Regions from separate parts of the Cellulomonas palmilytica genome, predicted to be linked through region 3. Evidence: riboswitches for the same ligand, from Rfam matches in the RefSeq annotation. Region 3 holds a riboswitch; each other region holds the start of a gene.

Region 1 (3,262 bases), 850 kb from region 3:
CGACGACGAGCGGGGCGGCCACGAGGGCGCTCGGGGGTACTCCGGAGACGGTGCGCGCACGCGCCCGGTGGCTCGCCGTCGCGTGCGCCGCGGCGGTCGCGCTCCTGCTCGTCGTGCTGGGCTGCGCGGGGCCTCCTGACCAGGTGGGACCGCAGGTCGGCACCGCGACGGCGTCCGCGTCGGGCACCTCCTCGACGGGCGGGACGACGGGCGGGACGACGACGACGCGCGGCGGCGAGCCGACGCAGGACCCGCCCGACGACGTCGTCGTGATCGTGACCGCGGCGCCGCTCGTCGGGCAGCTCGACTTCGACGGCGAGGCGTCCTGCGGGCTGCTCGTGTGGCAGGCGGAGCCGCTCGCCGAGGGCATGGAGTTCGTGGTGGATCTCACGTTCGACGCGACGTGGCGCGAGAGCGTCCGACCGTGCCCGGGGCTCGACGCGCCGCGGTGCTCGGCGGGTCCGCTCGCGGGTGGGTCGCCGAGCTGCCTCGTCGTGCTGGAGCCCGTCGACCCGGCGGCCGTGGACGTGACCGCGCACCTGTCGGCGTCCGGTGCGCTGCGCTGCACGCCCGCCGTCGGCGAGGAGGCGTGCCGCTCGGCCGCGGCGGCGATGGCCGAGGCGGCACCCGCGGGGCCCGTGCCGGTCGTCCCGGACGACGACCGCCCCGTCGAGACCCCGACCTCGTTCGCGGTCGACCCGCCGACCGGGCCGACACCCACCGTGGAGCCGGAGGCCGTGCCGTGACGTCGCCGGCGTCCTCAGCGTCGTCCGACACCCCGCCGCGCCGGGGGCTCCCGCCGTGGGCCACGCTCGTCACGCAGCTCGTCGCGCCCGTGACGCTCGTGTCCGGCTTCCTCTTCTACTACGGCTACGTGTTCACGCGCTCCGAGCTCTGGTACTTCGGGCTCGACGTGGACACCGTGGGGCTCTCGCCGCGCGAGATCGTCATGCGCTCGCCGCGCTCGCTCGCGGTGCCGCTCGTGGTGCTGACCACCGCGTTCGTCGGCGTCGCGTCGCTGAACGCGCGCGTGGACGCGCGAGCGCGGGCGCTGCGGGCGACGACCGCCGGGGCCGAGCGCGTGGCGCGGGGTGCGCGGCTCGCGGTCGGCGCGGGGGCCGCGGTGCTCACGGGCGGTGTGGTGCTGCTGCTCGCGTACGCGTGGTTGCAGGACTGGGTGTGGCTGCAGGTGATCGCGGCGTCGGTGATCGCAGTGGGAGCCGCGCTGACGGCCGGTGCGCTGCGGCACGTGCCGTCGCGCCCGGTGGGCGTCGCTGCGGGGCTGTGGGCGCTCGTCGTCGCGGCCGTGCTGTGGGTCGTGTCGGTGACGGCCGGGTGGGCGGGCATCGGGTTCGCGCAGCGGACCGCGCGGGACCTCGACGAGCTGCCGCTGGTCGTGCTGGACACCACGACGCCGCTGCGCCTGACGAACCCGGCGGTCGGGGTGGAGGACCTGTGCGCCCGCGACGACCCCGGTGCGGGCCCGGTCGTCGACGAGGAGTGCGCCGGCTCGGGTGCCCCGCGGTGGCGGCACCGCGGGCTGCGGCTGCTGGTGCAGGGACCCGACGCGATGTTCCTGGTGCCGTCGACGTGGGACGCGGGCGCGACGACCGTGATGGTCCCGCGCGACCGGCCCGCGCAGTGGCAGTTCCAGTTCGTCAACCTGCCGCCCGGGCCGGCCTGACGGCCTGTCCGGCGTCCATCTGACGAGATTTCCGACTGATCCAGTATCCATTTCTGCGAGCGCTGCTATACCCCTCCCCAGGTCACGAGAACCAGCGCCAAGCCCCGGCTCGCTGGTCGGCAACCCCGGTCACGCGCGGGGTGCTCCGGGGGACGACCTGGTCGGCCCACGGGCCGGCAAACGTGACGGAACGATTGCGAGGGACCATGAGCACCGACGCACCAGCATCCCGCCCCGAGCCCACCGTCGTGGTGGTCGCGGGCAACCCGCGCGAGGGATCGCGCACCCTGCAGGCCGCCCGGACCGCGGCCCAGGCCGTCGCCGCCCACGTCGGCGGGACGGTCACCACCACGGTCGACCTGGCCGCCGTCGCCGGCGAGCTGTTCGCCGGGCAGCGACCCCGGGTCGACGCCGCGCTCGGCGCGCTGGCGGACTCCGACGTCGCGGTGATCGCGACGCCGGTCTACAAGGCCTCCTACACGGGCCTCCTGAAGTCCTTCCTCGACCTGTACGGGCCCGACGGGCTCGCGGGCGTCGTCGTCGTGCCGCTCGTCGTGTCCGGCAACCCGGCGCACGCGCTCGTCGGCGAGGTGCACCTGCGGCCGGTACTCGTCGAGCTCGGCGCGGTCGTCCCGACCCGCGCCCTCACGGTCACCGAGGCCGACCTGGCCGACCCGGCCGGCCTCGACCGCGCCGTGGACGCGTGGCTCGCGCGCGGCGGTGACGCGCTGCGCCGCGCGGTCGGGCAGCCGGTCGGGCAGTCGGCCGCGGACCTCGACCTCGCGGAGGCAGCCCGATGACTGCCGAGCCCATCGCCCGCCCCCGCACCGGGGCCGCGCCGGAGACGCGCCTGTCGCCCGACGAGTACAAGGCCGTGTTCCGCGGGCACCCCGCGGGCGTCGTCGTCGTGACGCTGCGCGACCCCGACGGCCGACCTGTCGGGTTCACCGCGACGTCCGTGATCTCGGTGTCCGCCGAGCCGCCGCTGCTCGCGTTCTCGCTCGCGTCGTCGTCGTCCTCGTGGCCCGCGGTCTCGCGCGCGACCACGCTCGCGCTCAGCTTCCTCGCCGACCACCAGGACGACGTGTCCGCCCGGTTCGCGACGAGCGGCATCGACCGGTTCGCGGCCGGCGGCTGGACCGCGCTCGAGACGGGTGAGCCCGTGATCGACGGCGCGCTGTCCTGGGTGCGCGGGCGCGTCGTGCAGCGCACGCCGGTCGGGTCGAGCTACCTCGTCTCGGTCGAGGCGATCTCGTCGTCCGCGCGGGTCGAGCCCGAGACGGCGCACCGCACCGGGCTCGAGGCCTCGTCGCCGCTCGTCTACCACGACCGGACCTACCACCGGATCGGCGAGCACTCCGCGATCTGACGTCGGCCACCCACCTGGCCACACGCACGGGGACCCCCGGCCCGCACCGGTCCGGGGGTCCACGCGTGCGTCAGGGCAGGCCGGGTCTGCTGCGAGAGGGCCGTCACGCGAGGCCGAGGGAGGCCTTCGCGTCCGGGACGAGCAGGTACATCCGCGTGGACCCGACGATGGACGAGAAGCCGTACCTTGCGTAGAAGTTCGCCGCGCGG
Region 2 (3,262 bases), 810 kb from region 3:
CGGGGGCGAGGCGCTCGTCGTCGCCGACGACCGGCACCTCGACTTCCGGTGCGGCGTCGCGGTCGACGCGCGGGCGGGCCTCGTCGCGGTCACGACGAACGTGCGCGTCCACAACCGGCGCGGCCGGCTCTACTTCCTGCCCGTGCGCGCGCTGCACCCGCACGTCGTGCGCAGCATGCTCACGCGCGCCGCGCGCGTCCTGGCGCCCTGACCCCGGCTGCTCAGTCCAGCGCGGGGCCGCACGCGGCCGCGGCGGTCGCGGCCAGGTGGTCCAGGCCGTGCACCGCGAGCAGCGGACGCGTGTCGTCGACGACCGCCCAGCAGCCGTCCTCGATCGCGTACCGCGAGCGCGGCCCGTCCGTGACGTAGGCGTGCAGCGCGGCGACGAGCCGGTCGACCGCCTCGCTCGGCGTCCCGACACCCACCGACGCGCGGATCGCGCCGTTGCTCGCCCCCAGGCGCGTGAGCAGCGGGTGCGCGCAGAACCGACCGTCGCGCACACCGATGCCGTGCTCCGCGGCGAGGTACGCCGCGACGAGGCCTGGGTCGTGGCCCTCGACGGTGAACGTCACGACGCCCACCGGCTCGGCCGAGTCCGGCCAGATGCTCGCGACCCGCACGCCCGGCACCTGCTCGAGACCCGCGACGAGCCGCGAGCGCAGCGCCTGCTCGTGCGCGACGAGCGCGCCGTCGGGCAGCGCCGCGAGCGCGTCGCACGCCTGGGCGAGCGCGATCGCGCCGATGACGTTGGGCGACCCGGCCTCGTGGCGCGCCGGGGCCGGCTGCCACACCGTCCGATCGGTCCGCACGTCGCGCACCGCACCTCCCCCTGCGAGGTACGGCGTGCCCGTGTCGAGCCAGTCGCGGCGGCCGACGAGCGCGCCCGCGCCGAACGGCGCGTAGATCTTGTGGCCGGAGAACACGACGTAGTCGGCGCCCGAGCGCGCGAGCGAGAAGCCGCGGTGCGGGACCAGCTGGGCCCCGTCGACCGCGACGCGCGCCCCCGCGGCGTGCGCGATCTCGACGACCTGCTCGACGGGCAGCGCCTCGCCCGTGACGTTGGACGCCCCCGAGACCGTGACCAGCGCGTACGGCCGCGCGGCGAGCTCGGTGCGCAGCGACTCGAGCGTCGCCGCGACCGTCTCGGCGATCGGCAGGATCGTCGTGCGACGGCCCTGCGGGTCGGACGAGCGCAGCCACGGCAGCAGGTTCGCGTGGTGCTCGAGGTCGAGCACCAGGACGCGCTCGCCGGCGGGCACGACGCCCGCGAGCAGGTTGAGCGAGTCGGTGGTGTTGCGCGTGATGATCGCGACGTCGTCCTCGCGCGCGTCGACGAACCGCGCGATCGTCTGCCGCGCGGACTCGTACAGCGCGGTCGACACCTGCGAGAGGTACCCCGCGCCGCGGTGCACCGACGCGTACAGCGGCAGCACCTCCGCGACCCGGTCGGCCACGGCCTGCAGCGCCGGGGCGCTCGCCGCGTAGTCGAGGTTCGCGTAGACGCGCTGCGTGCCGTCGACGAGCGGCACCGTGGTGCTGGCGCCGACCACCGGCAGCAGGGGCTCCACGGCGCCCGCCGGGGTCGTCGTCGGGGTCGTCGCACCCGTCGTCGGACAGGACGTCGTCTCGGCCAGAGCGGTCACGGGGGTACCTCCGTGGGTCCGGGGACTCCGGGGTCGGGCGTCCCGCGCTTGCCGTCACCGGTCGGTGCACGGCCTGGTCGTCACCCGGGGCACCCCACCGCGGAGGAGGGTTGCCGGCCAGCGAGCCGGGGCTTCGCGCTGGCACTCATGACCTGACCGAAAGGGTGACGAGCCGGACGAGCGGCTGTCAACGCAGACGCGCGTCCGTCTCGTCACACGGGACGGTGTGTCCACGAGGTGGATACCTGCGGCGGACCGGCGTTAGTCTCCTCGCACCATCCAGAGCGGCCGAGAGATCTGGCTCGACGACGCCGCAGCAACCCGCAGGCCCCGCGCCTGGCCGAGGGTGCTACCGCCAGGACCGATGGAGGAGCGACATGGCCGAACCCTACGCAGGCGACCTCACCCCGCAGGAGGCCTGGGACCTCGTGACGTCCGACGAGCGCGCGCTGCTCGTCGACGTGCGCACCGAGGCCGAGTGGCAGCAGATCGGCGTCCCGGACGCCGCCGACGCCGACGACCGCGCCGCGTTCGTCCAGTGGCTGACCCCCGCCGGGCCCAACCCCACGTTCCTCGACGAGCTCGCGGCCACCGGGCTGCAGCCCGGCGACGGCCGGCCCGTGGTGTTCCTGTGCCGCTCGGGCGTCCGCTCCGTGGCCGCCGCACAGGCCGCGACCGCTGCCGGCTACGGCCCCGCCTACAACGTGCTGCGCGGGTTCGAGGGCGACGTCGGACCCGACGGGCAGCGCGGCCACTGGGGCTGGCGCGCCGAGGGTCTGCCCTGGCGGCAGGCGTGAGCGCGCACGTCCCGGGCCCCGGCGACTGGGACTCCCGGCGCGTCGAGCGCTCGACGCTGCGCCCCGACACGCTCGCGGTGCGCGGCGGTCAGGTCCGCTCGCAGTTCGGCGAGTTCGGCGAGGCCCTGTTCCTCACCCAGGGCTTCACGTACGACTCCGCGGGCCAGGCCGAGGCCGCGTTCGCGGGCGAGGTCGACCGGTTCCTGTACTCGCGCTACAACAACCCGACCGTCTCGACGTTCGAGGAGCGCCTGCGGCTGCTCGACGGGGCCGAGGCCTGCTACGCCACGGCCACCGGCATGAGCGCGGTGTTCACGGCGCTCGCCGCGCTCGTCGGGTCCGGGTCGCGCATCGTCGCGGCGCGCGCGCTGTTCGGGTCGAGCGTCGTGATCTTCGACGAGATCCTCGCCCGGTGGGGCGTGCGCACCGACTACGTCGACGGCCACGTGCTCTCCCAGTGGGAGGAGGCGCTCGCGACCCCGGCCGACGTCGTGTTCTTCGAGACGCCGTCCAACCCGATGCAGGACCTCGTCGACATCGAGGCCGTCTCGCGCCTCGCGCACGCCGCCGGCGCGGTCGTCGTCGTCGACAACGTATTCGCGACGCCCGTGTTCTCCCGACCGCTCGACCTGGGCGCGGACGTGGTCGTGTACTCCGCGACCAAGCACATCGACGGGCAGGGCCGTGTGCTCGGCGGCGCGATCCTCGGCTCGTCGGACTTCGTCAACGGACCCGTCCAGACGCTCGTCCGCAACACCGGGCCGTCGCTGTCGCCGTTCAACGCGTGGGTGCTGCTCAAGGGCCTCGAGACGCTGTCGATCC
Region 3 (3,262 bases):
GCCGATCGCCTCGACGTCGCTCGCCGCGAGCACCGGCAGCGCCGCGCCCAGGTCCCCGTACGGGGCGGCGACGAACAGCGCGGGGCGCTGCGGGCGCGCGAGCTCGGTCGACAGCACGCGGTAGGCGTCCGCGGTCGCCGCGAGCAGCCGCTCGACGGGCACGTCGATGCTCTCCGAGACGAGCGCCGGCTCGTCGAGCTGCACCCACGTCGCGCCCGCGGCCGCGAGGTCGCGCAGCAGGTCCGCGTACACCGGCAGCAGGTCGTGCAGGCGGTCGATCGGGGAGAAGTCCGCGGGCGAGCCCTCGGTCGCCTTCGCGAGCGCCAGGTACGTCACGGGGCCGACGACGACCGGGCGGGTCAGCACGCCGTCGGCGAGCGCCTCGACGAACTCCGCGACCGGGCGCGTGCCCACGTACGAGAACGTCGTCTCGGGGCCGATCTCCGGGACCAGGTAGTGGTAGTTCGTGTCGAACCACTTGGTCATCTCGAGCGGCAGGTCGTCGCCGCGGCCGCGCGCGACCGTCGAGTAGCCCGCGAGGTCGAGCGTGCCGTCCTCGCCGACGAGGTCCGCGAACCGGGCCGGGATCGCGCCGACGACCGCGGTCGCGTCGAGCACCTGGTCGTAGAACGAGAACGCGCTCGGGATCGCCGGGACGTCCGTCGGCAGGCCGAGCTCGACGAGCCGGTCACGCGTGCGCTTGCGCAGCGCCGCGGCGGTCGCCTCGACCTCGTCGGCCGTGGACCTCCCGGCCCAGAAGGCCTCGATGGCCTTCTTGAGCTCGCGGCGCGGCCCGATGCGCGGGTAGCCCAGCACGGAGCCGGTCGGGAACTGCGGGGTCTCGCTCATGGGGTCCAGCCTTCGTCTCGTGGTGGTGCGGGGTTCGGGGGGACGACGAGGGGTGCGGCCTCAGCGGGCCTTGCCGTCCAGCTGCGCGCCCTCGAGCAGGTCGAGCGCGGCCTCGTGCTTGTTGTAGGTGTAGACGTGCACGCCGGGCGCGCCGCCGTCGAGGATGCCCTTGACGAGGTCGACGCCCGCGCGCGTGCCGATGCGGTGCCGCGCCAGCGGGTCGTCCGCCGCGCCCAGCGCGTCCAGCAGGTCCCGCGGCACCGGGACACCCGTGAGCTCCTGCGTGCGCAGCAGCCGGGCCGGGTCGGTGAGCGGGATGATCCCGGGGATGATCGGGATCACGACGCCCGCGTCACGTGCCTCGGCCACCAGGCCCAGGTACGCCTCGGCGTCGTAGAACACCTGCGTGATCGCGAAGTCCGCGCCCGCCTGCTGCTTGGCCAGCAGGGAGGCGACGTCCTGCGCGCGCGTGCCGCCGGTGGCCGCGTTGCCGCGCGGGAACGCCGCGACCGCGACCGACAGCGGACGCACGCGAGCGCGCACGGCCTGCGCGGGGCTCGCGCCGCAGCGGCGCGACTCGATGTCCCGCAGGAGCCCGACGAGCTCGCTCGCCGTCTCCAGGCCCTCGGGGTGCGCCTGCCAGTCGGTCTGCCCCGCGGGCGGGTCGCCGCGCAGCGCGAGGAACGAGCGCACGCCCTCGTCGAGGAACTCCTCGACGATCGTCGTGATCTCGTCGCGGCTCGTCCCCACGCACGTGAGGTGCGCGATGGGGGACAGCGACGTCTCGCGCAGCAGGCGGGACACGAACGCGCGCGACGTCTCGCGCGTCTTGCCCGACGCGCCGTACGTCACCGAGACGAAGTCCGGGTGCAGCGACTCCAGCTGACGGACCGTCTCCCACAGCCGGGGCGCGGCCTGCGGGTTGCGGGGCGGGAAGAACTCGAACGAGAGCGTCGGGCGGTCGAGCGTGCCCAGCGGGCGCGGCTCGGGCGCCACGTGCGCCGCGGGCGGGTTCACGGTTGCCGCGCTCACGCCAGCGGTCCGTTCAGACACAGGGTCTGCGACATGTCGACTCCATCGGTCCTGGCGGAAGCACCCACACCCTCGTCGCGGAGGGGGGTTGCTGCGGCGTCGACGAGCCAGGTCTCTCGGCCGCTCTGGATGGTTGGCGTGATCGTAGGCCGGGAGCCCACATGCTGACCACGACTTCTCACTTACCGAGACGGTCGGATCGTCCAGCGGACGGCCGGACGACGAGCCGCAGATCAGACGGGGTCGCGGCGGCGGAGGGCCGCGGGACGGGCGCGGGACTCGCGCGGGACGGTGCGGCCGCCGCGGGTCCCGGGACAGGGCCGCCACGGCACCGGCCGGAGTCCGGTCACGGCTCGCCGGAGCGGTCGGGGGAGTGCAGGTCAGGCGAGGGGGCGAGGCCGCTGGTGCGGGATCTCGCCCCACGGCGGGGTCCCCGTCACCGTCGACAGCAGACCGGCCTCGACCGCCTGCAGGACCTGCGCGTCCGGCGGGACCGACCCGCCCAGGGCGTCCCGCGCGCCGCGGACGGCGTCCAGGCCGCCTTCGGGGTCGGGCATCTCGGTCATGCGCGGAACTGTAATCGCCGCGCACGATCAGGCGAAGCCCCGACGGGCGGATCACCCGAGGGGAGCACGCACGGGGGTCATCCGTGCGGGCGGCACCTCGACGGACGGACGCCGCGGGCAATCGCGTGACACCGGCCGACGAGCACGCGCTGACCTGCGACTCCGTCCGCCCGGACCGTCACCCGAACGCCACACGCGGCCCACCCGCGTCAGCGCCGCCGTTCGGACACTTCACCCGCGGGCGGACGGGCAGGTCGCCAGGTGGTCGTCGACGAGCCCGCACGCCTGCATCGCCGCGTACGCGGTGGTCGGCCCGACGAACCGGAACCCCAGCGACTTCAGCTCGCGCGCCAGCGCGCGCGACTCCGGGGTCACGGCGGGGACGTCCGCCCAGGACGCGGGGCGCACGTGCTGCGTGCGGTCCGGCGCGAACGACCAGAGCAGCGCGTCGAGCGTGCGGCCCGACTCGTGCAGCGCGAGCAGGGCGCGCGCGTTGGCGATCGTCGCCTCGATCTTCTGCCGGTTGCGCACGATCCCCGCGTCCGCGAGCAGCCGCTCCACGTCGTGCTCGTCGTACCCCGCGACGACCTGCGGGTCGAACCCCGCGAACGCCGCCCGGAACGACTCGCGCTTGCGCAGCACCGTGATCCACGCGAGCCCCGACTGGAAGCCCTCGAGCGCGATCCGCTCGAACAGCGCCTCCTCCCCGTGCACCGCCACGCCCCACTCTTCGTCGTGGTAGCGCTCGTAGAGCGGGTCCCCGTCCCCGAAGCACCGCCCGGTCACAGGGCCGGCTGTCGGGTCGGCGGGGCCCG

The links. A riboswitch is a leader RNA that binds a small molecule or an ion and turns the genes downstream of it on or off. The one in region 3 is predicted to bind S-adenosylmethionine.
Region 1: it holds a riboswitch for S-adenosylmethionine, as region 3 does, so the genes downstream of both, F1D97_RS00275 (NADPH-dependent FMN reductase) here and F1D97_RS04285 (methylenetetrahydrofolate reductase) in region 3, are expected to answer to the same signal.
Region 2: it holds a riboswitch for S-adenosylmethionine, as region 3 does, so the genes downstream of both, F1D97_RS00445 (aminotransferase class V-fold PLP-dependent enzyme) here and F1D97_RS04285 (methylenetetrahydrofolate reductase) in region 3, are expected to answer to the same signal.

The regions. Positions count from the first base shown of each region.
Region 1 is NZ_CP062221.1:40,635-43,896, forward strand. It holds gene F1D97_RS00265 (hypothetical protein) at 51-746, shown strand; gene F1D97_RS00270 (hypothetical protein) at 743-1,684, shown strand; SAM riboswitch class IV at 1,765-1,873, shown strand; gene F1D97_RS00275 (NADPH-dependent FMN reductase) at 1,891-2,484, shown strand; gene F1D97_RS00280 (flavin reductase family protein) at 2,481-3,053, shown strand; gene F1D97_RS00285 (GNAT family N-acetyltransferase) at 3,157-3,262, opposite strand, start outside.
Region 2 is NZ_CP062221.1:79,043-82,304, forward strand. It holds gene F1D97_RS00440 (DUF2867 domain-containing protein) at 1-211, shown strand, start outside; gene F1D97_RS00445 (aminotransferase class V-fold PLP-dependent enzyme) at 222-1,643, opposite strand; SAM riboswitch class IV at 1,683-1,796, opposite strand; SAM riboswitch class I at 1,916-2,014, shown strand; gene F1D97_RS00450 (rhodanese-like domain-containing protein) at 2,021-2,440, shown strand; gene F1D97_RS00455 (O-succinylhomoserine sulfhydrylase) at 2,437-3,262, shown strand, end outside.
Region 3 is NZ_CP062221.1:890,610-893,871, forward strand. It holds gene metE (5-methyltetrahydropteroyltriglutamate--homocysteine S-methyltransferase) at 1-849, opposite strand, end outside; gene F1D97_RS04285 (methylenetetrahydrofolate reductase) at 910-1,881, opposite strand; SAM riboswitch class I at 1,921-2,017, opposite strand; gene F1D97_RS04290 (hypothetical protein) at 2,262-2,447, opposite strand; gene F1D97_RS04295 (DNA-3-methyladenine glycosylase I) at 2,679-3,262, opposite strand, start outside.